DNA from 2 places in the Pseudonocardia sp. D17 genome. Region 1 is predicted to be linked to the other one. Evidence: riboswitches for the same ligand, from Rfam matches in the RefSeq annotation. Region 1 holds a riboswitch; the other holds the start of a gene.
What was found. A riboswitch is a leader RNA that binds a small molecule or an ion and turns the genes downstream of it on or off. The one in region 1 is predicted to bind S-adenosylmethionine.
Positions count from the first base shown of each region.

Region 1 (7,431 bases):
ACGCCGGCGCGGGCGGAGCGGAGGTCGAGCAGGCCGCGGCCGACGTCGCCGCGCGCTGCCGGGTCTTCTTCTCCGTCGACAGCCTCGACCGGCTCCGCCGCGGGGGCCGGATCGGGGCCGCGGCCAAGCTGTTCGGGACCGCCCTCGCGGTGAAACCGCTGCTGCACCTGGCCGAGGGCCGCATCATGCCGCTGGAGAAGGTCCGGACGACGGCCCGTGCGGCGCAACGACTTCTCGATCTCGCCGTCGCCGCCGCCGGCGAGGGTGCCGACCTCGCCGTGCACCACCTCGGTGCCGCCGCGCGCGCCGAGGAGCTGGCTGCCGCGCTGCGCGAGCGGCTGCCCGACGCCGCCCGGCTGCTGGTCTCGGAGGTGGGGGCGGTGATCGGGGCGCACGCCGGGCCCGGGCTGCTGGGGATCGTCGTCGTGCCCCGCCGGTCGGACGCGGGCTCGGACACGGACACGGACACGGACGCGGGCGCGGGCTGATCTCTCTCGGCAGAGCGTCCGGGGCCGATCCGCACGCCGCCCTATCGGGGCGGAGGCGGGGCGGCGCGCCGCTGCTCGGTTGGCGGTGTGCCGCGCGGTGTTGCTCGTGTGGCGGTGTGCCGCGGGGCGTTGCTCGTGTGGCGGTGTGCCGCGCGCGTCCGAGTGCCGCGCCGGCGGCTGCGCCCCCGCCCAGCGTTCCACACCCCACCGACTTCTCTCCGATGTGAACGACCGCCCGCGGCGAGTTGTCCCCATGGCAGGCGGCTGTCCACAGTGATCCTGCGGCGCGGCCCATCGGTCCCACCGCGGCCATAGCGTCGCCGACGTGGCAGGTGCGGTGGACTCGCGAGGGCGGCTGGCCGCGGCGTTCCGCGGTCGCGGTCCGAGTGCCCTCCCACGTGCGGCGGCCGACGACCGCGGTCCTGATGCGTTCTGGACCGACCGTCCGGAGTGGATGGCCGAGCCCGCCACGGTGGAGCTGCCGCTCGTGCCGGACGCGGGCATCGGACGCCGCGGTCCCGTCGCCGCGCTGGCCGATCGGCTCCGGCGCCGCCGGGGGTCTGCGGTGCGTCGCTGGGTCCCCGAGGGCCTGCGCGGCGCCCGGCTCGACCCCGGCAGACCGGGTGCGATCGCGCTCGCGCTGGTCACGGCGGTCGCGGCGCTGGCCGCGGCGATCGGGGTGTGGGGAGAGCGGCCGCGGGCCGAGGCCCTCCCGGCGGCTCCGGCGGCGGGGCTGTCCCCGCTCGTGGCGACGACCGCGCCGACCGAGGGTCCGGACGCCGGTCCGATCGTGGTGAGCGTCGTCGGCAAGGTCGCGCGTCCCGGCCTCGTCCGGGTGGCTGCCGGTGCCCGGCTGGCCGACGCGCTCGAGGCCGCGGGGGGCACCCTGCCCGGGACCGATGTCGCGGCGCTCAACCTCGCCCGTCGGCTCACCGACGGCGAGCAGCTCGTCGTCGGTGCGCCCGCCGCCACGGCCGACGCACTCGCGTCCGGGGGTGCTGCCGCCGGGTCCGACGGCGGCGCGGGCGGTGTTCCGGGCGCCGGCGCGCGGATCGACCTCAACAGCGCGACCGTGGCCCAGCTCGACGAGCTGCCCGGCGTCGGGCCGGTGACCGCGCAGCACATCGTCGACTGGCGTACCCGCAACGGCCGCTTCAGCCGGGTCGACCAGCTCCGCGAGATCGACGGCATCGGCGAGCGGAAGTTCGGCAGGCTCCGCGAACTGGTCGTCGTCGGATGACGCGCCCGGCCCGCGACGGCGCCTGCGGCGCCCCTGGGGACCTTGACAGTCCCGAACAGGAGCGTCCCCGTCCCGACCTGCGACTGGTGCCGGCCGCGTCGGCGGCATGGGCGGTCGTGCTCGCGGGCCTCCTCGGCGGTCCGTGGGTGGCGTGTGTCGCCGGGATGCTCGGCCTCCTCGGCCTCGCGTGGGTGGTCCGGTGCCGGCGCGACCGCGGCTGGTTCGCCGGCGTCGTCGCAGCACTGGGGTGCGCGGTCGCCGCCGCGGGGGTCGTCGGCGCGAACGTGGCGCTCGTCGCCACGCATCCGCTCGCCGACGCCGCCGCGCGCGGCGCCTCCGCCACCATGCGCGTCACGCTGACCGACGATCCACGCCCGGTCCGGGTGAGCGGTGGGTTCGGTCCGGCGCAGGTCACGATCACCGCTTCGCTCGACCAGGCGCGGGCCGGCGCCGGGGTGTGGACCTCCGGGGGCCGGGTCCTGCTGCTGGCGCCGGCCGAGGGCTGGGAGGTGCTGCTCCCCGGGCAGTCGGTCCGCGCCGAGGGGCTGCTCGCACCGGCCGCCCGCCACGACCTGACGATCGCCGTGCTGCGCGTCCGCGGGTCGCCCGCCGAGGTCGGCCCCGCGCCGTGGTGGCAGACCGCCGCAGGCGGGCTGCGCGACGGTCTGCGCGCCGCGTCCCGGACGCTGCCCGAGCGGTCCGCCGGGCTCTGGCCGGGCCTCGCGGTGGGCGACACCCGTGACCAGTCACCCGAGGTGGCCGACGACTTCCGCGCCGCGGGGCTCACCCACCTGACCGCCGTCAGCGGAGCGAACCTCGCCGTCGTCGCGGGGGCGGTGCTGTTCCTCCTGCGGCTGCTGCGTGCCGGGCCCAGGACGTGCGCGGTGGGCGCGGTACTCGCGCTGCTCGGGTTCGTCGTCCTCGCGCGGCCGTCACCGAGCGTGCTGCGGGCGGCGGTGATGGGTGGGATCGTCCTGCTGGCGTTGGCGCTGGGCCGCCGCAGGTCGGCCGTGCCCGCACTCGCCGGGACCGTCGTGGTCCTGCTGCTCGGTTCGCCACGGCTGGCGGTCGATCCGGGGTTCGCGCTGTCGGCCGCGGCGACCGCGGCGCTCGTGCTCGTCGCGCCCGGCTGGGTCCGGCGGCTGCGGGCCCGTGGCGTCCCGCCGGGGGTCGCCGAGTCGATCGTGGTTCCGGCCGCGGCCGGGCTGGCGACGGCGCCGCTGGTCGCCGGGCTGAGCGGGACGGTCAGCCTCGTCTCGCTCGTGGCGAACCTGCTGGCCGCGCCCGTCGTCGCACCCGCGACCGTGCTCGGGGTGCTCGCCGCGCTCGTCTCGGTCGTCGGCAGCGGGCCGGCGGTCGTGTGTGCCTGGCTCGCGAGCCCAGAGGTGGGCTGGCTGGTGCTCGTCGCCGACCACGCCGCGGCGATCCCCGGAGGTGTCGTGCCGTGGCCGGCGGGCTGGCCGGGCGCGCTGCTGCTCGTCGCGGTGATCGTCGTGGTCGGCGTGCTCACCCGCTCCCGGCGGGTCCGCGCGCTGCTGCTCGCGGTTCTCGTCGGGCTGCTGCTCGTCCTGGTGCCGACGAGGGTCGTCCCGGTCGGCTGGCCGCCGGGCGGCTGGGCCGTCGTGGTGTGCGACGTCGGGCAGGGCGACTCGCTCGTGCTGGCGACCGGCTCACCGGGGCACGCGGTACTCGTCGACGCGGGTCCCGACGACGGCCCGACCGACGACTGCCTCGCCCGCCTCGGGGTGCGCGTCCTCGATCTCGTGATCGTCAGCCACCTGCACGCCGACCACGTCGGCGGGATGGCGGGCGCGCTGCGCGGGCGAACGGTCGGGGGCATCGCCGTCGGACCGTCACGGCAGCCTCTGGCAGCGCTGCGCAGGATTCAGGCGCAGGCTGCGCGGGCGGGGACGACCGTCGTCACTCTCGACCCCGGCAGGCGGCTGAGCTGGCCCTCGCTGGTGATCGACGTGCTCGGACCGCTGCACCCGGCGCCCGACGTCGATCCCGACGACGGTACCGCCGTCAACGACGGGTCGCTGGTGATGCGGGCACAGACCCGTGCCGGATCGGTGCTGCTCACCGGCGACGTCGAGCTCGCGGCCCAGGCCGATCTGCTCGCCTCGCACGTGCCGCTGCAGGCCGACGTCCTCAAGGTGCCGCACCACGGCTCGCGCTACTCGTCGCGGGAGTTCCTCGCTGCCGTCGCGCCGCGCGTCGCGCTGGTGTCGGTCGGGGCCGGCAACACCTACCACCACCCCAACGAACCGCTGCTCGCCGTGCTCAGTGGCGCGGGCGTCGTCGTCCGCCGCACCGATCACGACGGCGACACGGCCGTCGTCGCGGGGGACGAGCCGGAGCGCCCGGCCGTCGTCTCCCGTGGCGACCCGTTGCCCGCCCGCCGCCGACGATCTCGACGGGCGGTGCGGGCGGGATCAGCCGCGCCCGGCGAGGGCCTCCTTGACGGCCTTGCTGCTCGACGCGACCGTGGCGGTCGGGCCGACCCGGTCGGCGACGGCGTCGAGGGTCTTCAGGCCGTCACCGGTGATGAGCAGGACGGTCTCGGCGTCGGGGTCGATCTTGCCGGCCTCGATGAGCTTCTTCGCGGTCGCGACGGTGACACCGCCCGCGGTCTCGGCGAACACGCCCTCGGTCCGGGCGAGCAGCTGGATGCCGTCGCGCACCTCGTCGTCGGACACGTGCCCGATCGCGCCACCGGTGCGGCGGACCGCGTCGAGGACGTAGGGGCCGTCGGCGGGGTTGCCGATCGCGAGCGAGCGGGCGATCGTGTCCGGCCGCACGGGCTGGACGACGTCGTGCCCGTCCTCGAACGCCTTCGCGACGGGCGAGCAGCCGGTGGCCTGGGCGCCGAACACCTTGTACGGCGTCGCATCCACCAGGCCGAGCTTGCCGAACTCGGCGAACCCCTTGTCGACCTTGGTCAGCTGCGACCCCGACGCGATCGGGACGACGATCTGCTCGGGCAGCCGCCAGCCGAGCTGCTCGGCGACCTCGTAGCCCAGCGTCTTCGAGCCCTCCGCGTAGTACGGACGGACGTTGACGTTGACGAACGCCCATTCCTCGTGCTCGGCGGCGAGCTCGGTGGCGAGCCGGTTGACGTCGTCGTAGTTGCCGTCGACGGCCAGCAGCGTGCCGCCGTAGACCGCGGTGGTGAGGACCTTGGCCTTCTCCAGCGACGAGGGGATCAGCACGACGGAGTCCCAGCCCGCGCGGGCGGCCGCGGCGGCGACGGCGTTGGCCAGGTTCCCGGTCGACGGGCAGCACAGCACGGTGAAGCCCAGCTCGCGGGCGGCGGCGAGCGCGACGGCGACGACGCGGTCCTTGAACGAGTGCGTCGGGTTGCCGGTGTCGTCCTTGACCCAGAGCGACCGCACACCCAGCGCGGCGGCCAGCCGGTCGGCCTTGATCAGCCGGGTCATCCCGGGCTCGGTGTTCGGGTGCGACTGCACGTCGGACGGCACGGGGAGCAGGTCGCGATAGCGCCAGATCGACTGCGGGCCGGCCTGGATCGACTCCCTGGTCACCGCCGGGAAGTCGTAGGCCACCTCGAGGGGCCCGAAACACTCGGGACAGGCGAACTCCGCGGCCAGCGGGGTCTCGTGGCCGCACTCACGACAAGACAGGGCTCGGGCGGGGCCCAGATCGAGGGAGGTGGTCTGCGCAGCGGCAGTAAGGGTCATCGGAAGATCTCCTCATCTTCCCCGCGACGTGCGGGTCGGAATTGGCACCGTGATCGTCACGCGCGATGGTCGTGCGACGCCGGTTGCCGGGGCTTCAACGGGCCGTTCCCTCTGCCCCTCTGGATGAGCCATATTCGGTTGTCCCGCGGCAGACCGCGGTCACGTTCACCCATTACCGTACGACACCGGCGTCGTCCTCGCGAAGGCATGGTCCGTGATGTGGGAGGCGGGTCACGGCTGCGGCCCGTCGTGGGCGACGATGGTGGACGTGACCCCAGCCGCCTCGGACGGCCGCCCCGAGCCCGTCAACCTCGTCATCGGCGAGGAGGAGCTGCTCGCCGAGCGGGCCGTGCAGGAGGTCGTCGTCCGGGCGCGCGCGGCCGACCCCGAGACCGAGGTCCGGCGGCTGCGCACCAGCGAGGTCGACGCCCAGGAGCTGGCCGAGCACCTCAGCCCGTCGCTGTTCGCCGAGGGGCGCGTGGTCGTCCTCTCCGCGGCGCAGGAGGCGGGCAAGGACATGGTCGCCGCCGTACTTCGCTACGCCGCCGAGCCCGCCGACGGGATCGTGCTGGTCCTGCAGCACCAGGGTGGTGCCCGTGGCAAGTCCTTCGCCGACGACCTGCGCAAGGCCGGAGCGGCCGTCACCCGCTGCGAGCGGCTGACCCGCCCGGCCGAGCGGGCCGACTTCGTCAGGGCCGAGGTCCGCCGGCTCGGCGGGAAGATCACCGGCGACGCGGTCGACGTGCTGCTCGAGGCAGTCGGTTCGGAGCTGCGGGAGCTGGCATCGGCGGCCGGCCAGCTGGTTGCGGACACCGGCGGGGTCGTCGACGAGAAGGCCGTCCGGCGCTACCACCGCGGCCGGGCCGAGGCGACGGGGTTCACCGTCGCGGACAAGGTCGTGGCCGGCGACCGCGAGGGCGCGCTGGAGGCGCTGCGGTGGGCGCTGGTGCTCGGCGTCGCGCCGGTGCTCGTCGCCGACGCTCTCGCCGACGCCGTCCGCACCCTGGCGAAGGTCGGTGCGGCCGGACGCGGCGACCCCAACCGGCTCGCCGGGACCCTCGGGATGCCACCGTGGAAGATCCGCAAGGCGCAAGGGCAGGTGCGGTCGTGGCGGCCGGAGGGGCTCACCGTCGCGTTCGCGGCCGCCGCCGAGGCCAATGCCGACGTCAAGGGCGCGGCCGCCGACCCGGAGTTCGCCCTGGAGCGCGCAGTGCGTCGCATCATCGACGCCCGCGACATCCGCTGACCCGCACCTGCTCGCGGGTCGGGTGTCGCCCCGTCCCTCGTCGTGGACCTCGCCGGGCACTGCCGCCGGCTACAGTGCGGAGCCCGGTCGTGATCCCAGAGCCTCCCGACGAATGCCGCGTGCGCCCGAGGCGTGGCCCCGTCCCCGAGCGCGACCGCTGCGCTGTCCACTGCGCCGGGGACGACGCCGAGGTTGCCCGCGGGCCGTCGTGCGCAACCTGAGTGCTGTTGATCGGGCCGGGAAGGACGGCGAGGTTCCGCGCGGACGGTCGGGCGCAACCTGAGTGCTGCCGTCGGGCCGGGGGCGGCGGTGGGGTTACGTGCGGGCGAGTCGGTGCAACGTGAGTGCTGGCGATCGGGCCTGGGGGAGGACGGTGGGGTTGCGTGCGGGCCGTCGCGCGCAACCTGAGTGCTGGCGATCGGGCCGAGGGCGACAGTGGGGTTGCGCTCGGGTTCTCGCGCGAACCTGAGCTGCCGATCGGCCAGGGACGACGGTGAGGTTGCGCTCGGGTTCTCGCGCGCAACCGCAAGGCTCTCCCCGTGCCCAGGAGCGCGGCCTCGACTCGCAGCAGGGCCACGACTCGCACGGACTCGGCCCGCCCCCAGCTCCGGCGCTCAGCCCCGACCCGCTCAGCCCCGACCCGCTCAGCCCCGACCCGCTCAGCCCCGACCCGCTCAGCCCCGACCCACGGCGCCTGACGGCCTCGCCGGGTCGACTCGGCCCGGCCAGCGGCCGGAGTGCGAGCGGGGGCGTCCT
Region 1 is NZ_BPRG01000234.1:72,178-79,608, reverse strand. Features, by position in the region: gene PSD17_RS32095 (DegV family protein) at 1-488, shown strand, start outside; gene PSD17_RS32090 (ComEA family DNA-binding protein) at 814-1,728, shown strand; partial or broken gene PSD17_RS32085 (DNA internalization-related competence protein ComEC/Rec2) at 1,725-3,995, shown strand; gene thrC (threonine synthase) at 4,164-5,429, opposite strand; SAM riboswitch class I at 5,439-5,559, opposite strand; gene holA (DNA polymerase III subunit delta) at 5,689-6,675, shown strand.

Region 2 (7,431 bases), on a different contig from region 1:
GCGCAGCCGCTGCCGCCGCGCCGGCAGCCGTCACTCCTTGTTCAGTTTGTCCTGTGCCAGACCCGCGACCTTCTCGACCGTGTTCGGCAGCTCCGTCGTGCCGTACAGGCGGCTGTCGGGGTGGGTGGGTGGCGGCATCGGGGCGGTCGTCGTCGGCCCGTCGTGGTAGGTGAACTCGCCGTGCCCGTCGACGCTGGGGCCCTTGGCCCAGCGGCCCTCGGAGGCCTGCGCGCCGTCGCTGAAGTTCTGGTACTGGTAGCTGACCTCGGTGAACTCCTTCGACTGCGGGAAGTTGCCGGGCGTCGGCATCGTCTCCGCGCCCTCCTCCTGCAGCTCGGCCGCGGCGGCCAGCCACATGTTCTGGTGCATGGTGTCGCGGGCGAGCAGGAACGACAGCAGCTCGCGCACACCTGCGTCGTCGGTCATGTGGTAGAGCCGTGCGACCTGCACGCGGCCCTGCATCTCGGCGTTGGCGTTGGCGGTGAAGTCGGCGAGCAGGTTGCCGCTGGCGGTGATGAAGCTGCCCTGCCACGGGTTGCCGTTGCTGTCGACGGGCCGCGCGCCGGCACCGGCGACGATGGCGTGCTGCACGTCGGTGCCGCCGATCACGGCGGCGACCGTCGGGTCGTCCTGGACGGCGTCCTCGGTGATGCCCAGCGGGGCCTTCTCCAGCAGCTGGGCGATCATCGTGGCGAGCATCTCGACGTGCCCGATCTCCTCGGACGCGACACCGAAGACGAGGTCGCGGTACTTGCCCGGCGTGTGCATGTTCCAGCCCTGGAACATGTACTGCATCGCGACGGTGATCTCGCCGTACTGCCCGCCCAGCACCTCCTGGAGCTTGCGGGCGTACACGGCGTCGGGCTTGTTCGGTGTCGACTTGAACTGCAGTTCTTGGCGGTGCAGAAACACGTGTGCTCCTCGGGAATCGAGCGGGGGAGGCGCGGCACCGTCTCGGCCGCGCGCGATGACCCGTCACTCCGGACGGTTCCTGTCGTCTGCCCGCGCGACACCGGTCGAAACCGCCCACGGAGACCGGAATTGCCCACCGGCGCGGTCGCCGGTGGCCGAGGTGTCCTCAGTCCGTCCGGCGGAACAGGAACATGCCGTAGCGGTGGCGGTGGTCGATCCACCGGTCCTGGAGGGCCATGCCGTGGCCGGCCAGCTCGGCCGCGAGCGGACCGGGCTCGAACTTCGCGGAGAAGCCGACGTTGATCGCGTCCCCGCGGCGGAGCGTCAGCGAGACGTCGAGCGCCGGTAGCGTCGCGACGTGGTCGTCCAGGACGTGCAGCAGCCCCTCGACCACCGGACCCACCACCCGAGCGCGGGGCTCGAACAGCTCGGTGCGGAAGTCGGCACCGAAGCGCGAGTTGAGATGACTCAGGTGGTTGAGCCGGAACCGCCGGAACACGTCATGGCCGGGAGGGTCGTTGTAGCAGCGTTCGAGCGTCTCGGTCGACTTGGTGAGATCGGCCGAGACGAGTAGTCCGTCGCCGGGCCGCAGCGCCGCCGCGACCGCGCCGAACAGCGCCTCGCGCTCGGCGGCCGTCGAGTTGCCGACGTTGCTGCCGAGGAAGGCCACGCACACGGGCTCGCCGTCGGCACGCAGCTGGGCGAGTCCCGCCTCGTAGCGGCCCCAGAGGCCGCGCACGTCGAGGTCGGGGAGGGCCGCGGTCAGGTCGGCCGCGCTGCGCTCCAGCATCTCCCGGCTCACGTCGATGGGCAGGTACGTCGTCGGCCGACGACGCAGGCACGCCGCGAGCAACAGCCGGGTCTTGCGGGCACTGCCGCTGCCCAGCTCCGCGAGCCGGGGGGTGTCGAGCGCCGCGGCGACCTCGGCGGCGTGCCGGCCGAGCAGCGTCCGCTCCACCCGCGTGAGGTAGTACGTGGGCAGCTCGGTGATCTCCTCGAACAGCTGCGAGCCGATGCTGTCGTAGCCGAAGTGCGGCGGGATGCGGGGGACCGGTTCGCGCAGGCACGCCGCGAGGTCCGCGCCGTCGTCCCAGAACCCCGCGTCGACAGGCTCGACCTCGACCGACACCTGTCAGCCCGCGGACCCGGCGGGGGTGGTGCGCAGGCTCGTCGTGCCGCGCTCCCAGCACCCCAGCAGGTGCTCGCCCATCCGCTCCGCGAGCAGCGAGCTCGCGCGGATCCCGAAGACGACGTCGGCCGCCAGCTCCGGTTCCGCGGCCAGCAGCGGGTCGAGCACGCTGCGCCGCACGACCTGCTCGTGCACCGCGTCGGCCTCGACGTGCTCGTCGTAGAACCGGATCGCGGCGGGCCCGCAGCCCAGCCGGCGCATGGCCTTGACCAGCCGCTCGGACCCCGGCGACGACGTCAGCTCGACCATCGCGAACTGCCCGACGGACGCGCCCCGCAGCCCGCGGTGCAGCCCGCACAGGGTCATGAGGTTCACCTCGGCGAGTGTGGCGCCGGGGGCCTGCTCGACGTAGGCGCCGTACGCGTCGCTCAGCCCGATCTCGACCATCATCTCCGCGAACAGCGTGGAGTGCATGCGCTCGGGACGTCCCGAGCCGTACTCGTCGTGCTCGACGGTGACCAGGCCCGCCTTCGCCGGCCCCGACAGCCGCGGGATCACCCACGCCTGCGGGTCGGCCTCCTTGAGGTGATAGATCGACCGGTGCGCGACGTACTCGCGCAGCTGCCCGAGGGTCCCGTCGCGCTGCAGGTGGTGCGACACCCCGCGCACCCCCGGCCCCACCGGCTCGACGAGCAACGACTCCACCTCGGCGGCGACGTCGTCGCCCGGTTCGACGTCGGCCCGCAGCGCCGCGAGGAAGACCTGCTCCAGCTCCCGGCGCAGGCCGAGGACCGCCGGGTCCCACTCGCGGTCGTCGTCGACGCCGGCGAACCCCCGGTAGTGCAGCTCGTAGCAGCAGTGCAGCGCGAGCTGCAGGTCGTCGCCGTAGGGGTCGGCGTCCGCGGTGTCGACGGCGGGGACCGGATCGCCGCGCAACGCGGCGACGACGGCCCCGGACAGCGGTCCGCGCGGCGTGGGCAGCTCGGGCGCCGCGGTACGGGGGCGGTCCAGCGTCCCGGTCATGCCTCACGTCCTTCCTGTCGCACCTTGCGCCGGTGGCTCGCGTCGCAGATCGGGTAGCGCTTGCTGCGGCGGCAATGGCACACGGCGGTGACGGCGCGGTCCGAGCGCACCCGCGACCCGTCGGGCAGCTCCAGCTCGACCGGGCCGCTGACCAGAGCCGGGCCCTCCTCGGTCAGCACGATGCGGGTCGGCTCCGGCCGCCCGAGCCGGTGCTCAACCACGACGGGCCTCGACGACGACCAGCTCCTCGAGGTGTGCGCCCGGCTCGATGAGACCGCTGCGCTCGAGCAGCTGGGCACGCGAGCGCATCACCGGCCCGAACGGGATGCGCGCGCGGTCGACGACGTCGGCCGCCAGCCCGGCGGCGGCGAGCCGCTCGAGCGTGCGCTCGGGGCCGCACACCGCGGAGTGCACCAGCAGCAGCGTGCCGTCGTCCTCGAGGTGCTCGGGCGCGCCGTCGCAGATCCGGTCGAGGATCGCGCGCCCGGTCGGGCCCGCGTCCCAGCTGCGGCCGCGGGTGTGCCGGGGCAGGACCGAGGTCTCCGACGGCACGTACGGCGGGTTGGCGACGATCAGCCCGAACCGGCGGCCGCGCACCGGCTCGTACAGGTCGCCGCGGTGGACCCGGACGGGTGTGCGGTGCAGCAGGAAGTTCAGCCGCGTGGTGGCGACGCAGCGTCGGGAGAGGTCGACGGCGGTCACGGACTGCGCCCCGGCCCGCGCGCCGGTGAGCGCGAGCGCCCCGGTTCCGGTGCCGAGGTCGAGGACGTGCCGCCCGTGTGCGAGCTGGGCGACGCGGCCGGCGAGCAGGTGGGTGTCGGACTGGGCCTTGTACACCCCGGGAGGACAGAGAAGGATCACGTGCGGTCCTCGGTGCGGACGGGGGTCCGCGCGGACCCGTGGACGACGGCAGGCATATCGGTCCATACCCGGCTCGGCGGCGCTTAAGCCTGTTCCCCGTCGGCCGCCGCTGCATCCCGTCGCCGGCGGCTCCGTATCGACACTCCGGTATTGACACCCCGCGGGCCTCGCTGCCTACAGTGGCAGCAGACCCATCCAGAGCGGCCGAGAGACCCGGCTCGACGACGCCGCAGCAACCCCCCGCCCCGTGCGGGTGCGGGTGCTCCCGCCGGGGTCGATGGAGGACGTCATGGACGGCACCCGGCCGGCGTTGTCGCGGCGTCGTCACGTCGACTTCGGACGCACGGAGGCCGCGCTCTGTCGGTGACCCCGCCCGCCCCCCCGGTCACCCCTCCCGACATCGGAGCAACGCCATGTCCGTCGACGCCGTGCCCACTCACACCCCGCCCACTCACACCCCGCCCACTCACACCCCGCCCATCCACACCCTGCCCGCACCTGCCCGCTCGATCTCCGCGGAGCCCTCGCCACGGGAGCGGCGCCGCGCGCACATCGCCGCCCGGCTGCTCGACGGCCTCGAGTCGCTCCTGGAACGCAACCGGGCGCTGCTCGGTGACCCGGACGCGGGTGCGCTGCACGTCGAGCTGATCGCGGCGGAGGTCGCGCACGAGCTCGCGATCGCCCGCGCGGCGTTGCGGCGCGCGCCGGCGCTGCAGCCGCCGCGGCCCACCGGCCCGGCCGGCGCGCCGAGCACCCCGGCCGTGCCCGGCGAGCCCACACGACCCTGATCCCGCCCGCGGCGGGCGCCGCGACGCCGGCGGCCGGGCAGGCGCCCGGCCGCCGACGGGGCCGTCGCGTCCCGAGCCGAATGTCCGGCGCATCGGCGACCGCATCCCGAATCGTCCTGCGGAATGGGATCGGGGCCGCGGTGTTCGGACAGGTCGATCCCGTCGACACCGCGTTTCGGTCCGTGTGTGTCACATCGTCGCCCGGAGGATTGACGCCGCCCGCGTCCATGTACGTAGAGTGCAGAAGTTCCTCCGGGGACACACCATCCAGAGCGGCCGAGAGACCTGGCTCGACGACGCCGCAGCAACCCCCCGCCCGAGCGGGTGCGGGTGCTAAAGCCGGGAGCGATGGAGGATGCGATGTTCCTGGGAGTGCGGCGGTTGCACGTCGACCTCAAGCGCACGGCCGGAGCGGTCTGTCGGGTCTGACGACCCTGGCCCGTCCACGCTCGTGCACGAGAGGTCACCTCATGGCCCACCTCCGTCTCGCCGTCGCCCTCGACGGCGCAGGATGCGCAGCGAGTACACGGGCTCGACCCTGCGCGACAACCTCGGCCTGCACCCGCCCGTGGGCCTCGGCGAACCACACCGGCCACGCGCCGTCCTGACCCCGAACCCGTCCGACCGCCGACCACGACCGGCCCCGTCCGGCCCACCCGCCGACGGGGACGCTCCCTCCCGAAGAAGGAACCACCGATGACCGCACGATCGCGCCGGGCAGCGATGTTCCCGGCCCTCCTCGCCGCCGCCGCACTGGTGCTGGCCGCCTGCGGCGGGGGGAGCTCGGGAACGGAGGCCGACGCGGGTCCGCCGCGGGCCGGCGGCACGCTCACCTTCGCCGTCGGCAGCGACGCGGGCTGTGTCGACCCCCAGCAGGTCGCGAGCAACGACACGATCTACTCCGTGCGTCAGCTGGTCGACTCGCTGACCGACCAGGACCCGAGGACCGGAGAACTGAAGCCGTGGCTGGCCACGGCGTGGCAGACCTCCCCGGACGCCAGGAGCTTCACCTTCACCCTGCGGACCGGGGTCACGTTCTCCGACGGCACCCCGCTCGACGCCGCGGCGGTGAAGGCCAACTTCGACCGCATCCCGTCGCTCGGGGTCCGCGCGGCGCTCGCGAAGGGCTACCTCGCCGGGTACGCGGGGACGACGGTGCAGAGCCCGACGCAGCTCACCGTGAGCTTCACCCAGCCGAACGTCCAGTTCCTGCAGGCAACCTCGACCCACAGCCTCGGGATCCTGTCGCCGGCCTCGGTCGCCAGGTCCGACGACGACCGCTGCGCCGGTGTGATCGGCTCGGGTCCGTTCACGCTGCAGAGCTATGTCAAGAACGCGTCGATCACGCTCGCCAAGCGGCCGGGCTACGACTGGGGCTCGTCGCTGTTCGCCCACCCGGGCGAGGCGTACCTCGACACCCTGCGGTTCACGATCGTGCCGGAGTCCGGTGTCCGGACCGGCTCGCTGCAGTCCGGTGAGGTCGACGCGATCGGCAGCATCGGGCAGCAGGACGAGGCGCCCCTGACGGGTGCCGGCGACCAGCTGCTCGCCCGCTCCAACCCGGGAATCGTGTTCGGCATCGGGTTCAACCTCAGCAAGCCCGTCGTCGCCGATCCCGCTGTGCGACAGGCTCTGTCGTTGGCGATCAACCGCCAGGACATCGTGGGCGGGGTCTTCCCGTCGCAGACCAGGGCGGCGACCAGCGTGCTGGCCTCGACGACGCCGTCCTACGCCGACGAGTCGGCGCTCGTCGTCTTCGACGCGGCCAAGGCGCGGTCCGTCCTCGACGCGGCCGGCTGGGTCCCCGGGCCCGACGGCATCCGCGCCAAGGACGGCCAGGAGCTCACGATCCCGGTCACCTACGCCCCGGTCGCCGGGACCAACCAGCCGGCGCTGGAGCTGATCCAGCAGCAGGCCAAGGCCGTCGGCATCGACATCCGGATCCAGCAGGTCCCGGTCGCGCAGCTGGCGAGCCAGCAGGCCGCGGGCGACTTCACCGCACTGTGGGGCAACCTGACCCGGGCCGATCCCGACCTGCTGCGCAGCCAGTTCTCGGTCGCCGGCTCCAACTTCTACCGGATTCCGCAGAGCCCGCTCGAGCCGGTGCTGGTGGCCCAGGCGGGCGAGCCGGACCCGGCCGAGCGCACCCGGCTCGTCGGCCAGGCCCAGCAGCTGTTGCTCACGCAGGGCTTCTACGTGCCGGTCGTCGAGCTGACGACGGTGCTGGCGGTGGGGCCGACCGTGCACGGCGTCACGTTCGACGCGTCGTCGCGCATCCAGCTGCACGACGCGTGGAATTCGGCCTGACGGTTCGAGGAACGGAGCTCGTCGTGCGCGGGGGAAGTGACCCGGGGGAAGTCGTGATAGGGGGAACGTCGTGACCGTGCCGACCGAGCGGGTGACCCCGTCGTGACCCGGTACCTGGTGCGGCGCATCGTCACCGCGGTCGCGGTGCTGTGGGCCGCCTACACCGTCAGCTTCGCCGTGCTGTACCTGTTGCCCGGCGACCCGGTCACGACGATGGCGAGCGGCGGGCTCGACGGCGAGCCGCTCTCGCCCGCCGCGATCGAGGCGCTCAAGGCGCGCTACGGCTTCGACCAGCCGGTGGTCGTGCAGTACGGCAACCGGCTGTGGGAGGCGCTGCACGGGAACCTGGGCACGTCCATCCAGACCGGCGAGGACGTGCGGAGCGCCGTCCTGGCGGCGTTGCCACCCACG
Region 2 is NZ_BPRG01000113.1:110,112-117,542, reverse strand. Features, by position in the region: gene PSD17_RS18690 (manganese catalase family protein) at 31-912, opposite strand; gene PSD17_RS18685 (L-histidine N(alpha)-methyltransferase) at 1,079-2,041, opposite strand; gene PSD17_RS18680 (iron-containing redox enzyme family protein) at 2,045-3,064, opposite strand; gene PSD17_RS18675 (CDGSH iron-sulfur domain-containing protein) at 3,061-3,285, opposite strand; gene PSD17_RS18670 (HemK2/MTQ2 family protein methyltransferase) at 3,278-3,925, opposite strand; gene PSD17_RS18665 (hypothetical protein) at 4,339-4,713, shown strand; SAM riboswitch class I at 4,974-5,068, shown strand; gene PSD17_RS18660 (ABC transporter substrate-binding protein) at 5,410-7,020, shown strand; gene PSD17_RS18655 (ABC transporter permease) at 7,123-7,431, shown strand, end outside.
Region 2: another riboswitch for S-adenosylmethionine. It lies ahead of PSD17_RS18660 (ABC transporter substrate-binding protein); the one in region 1 lies ahead of thrC (threonine synthase).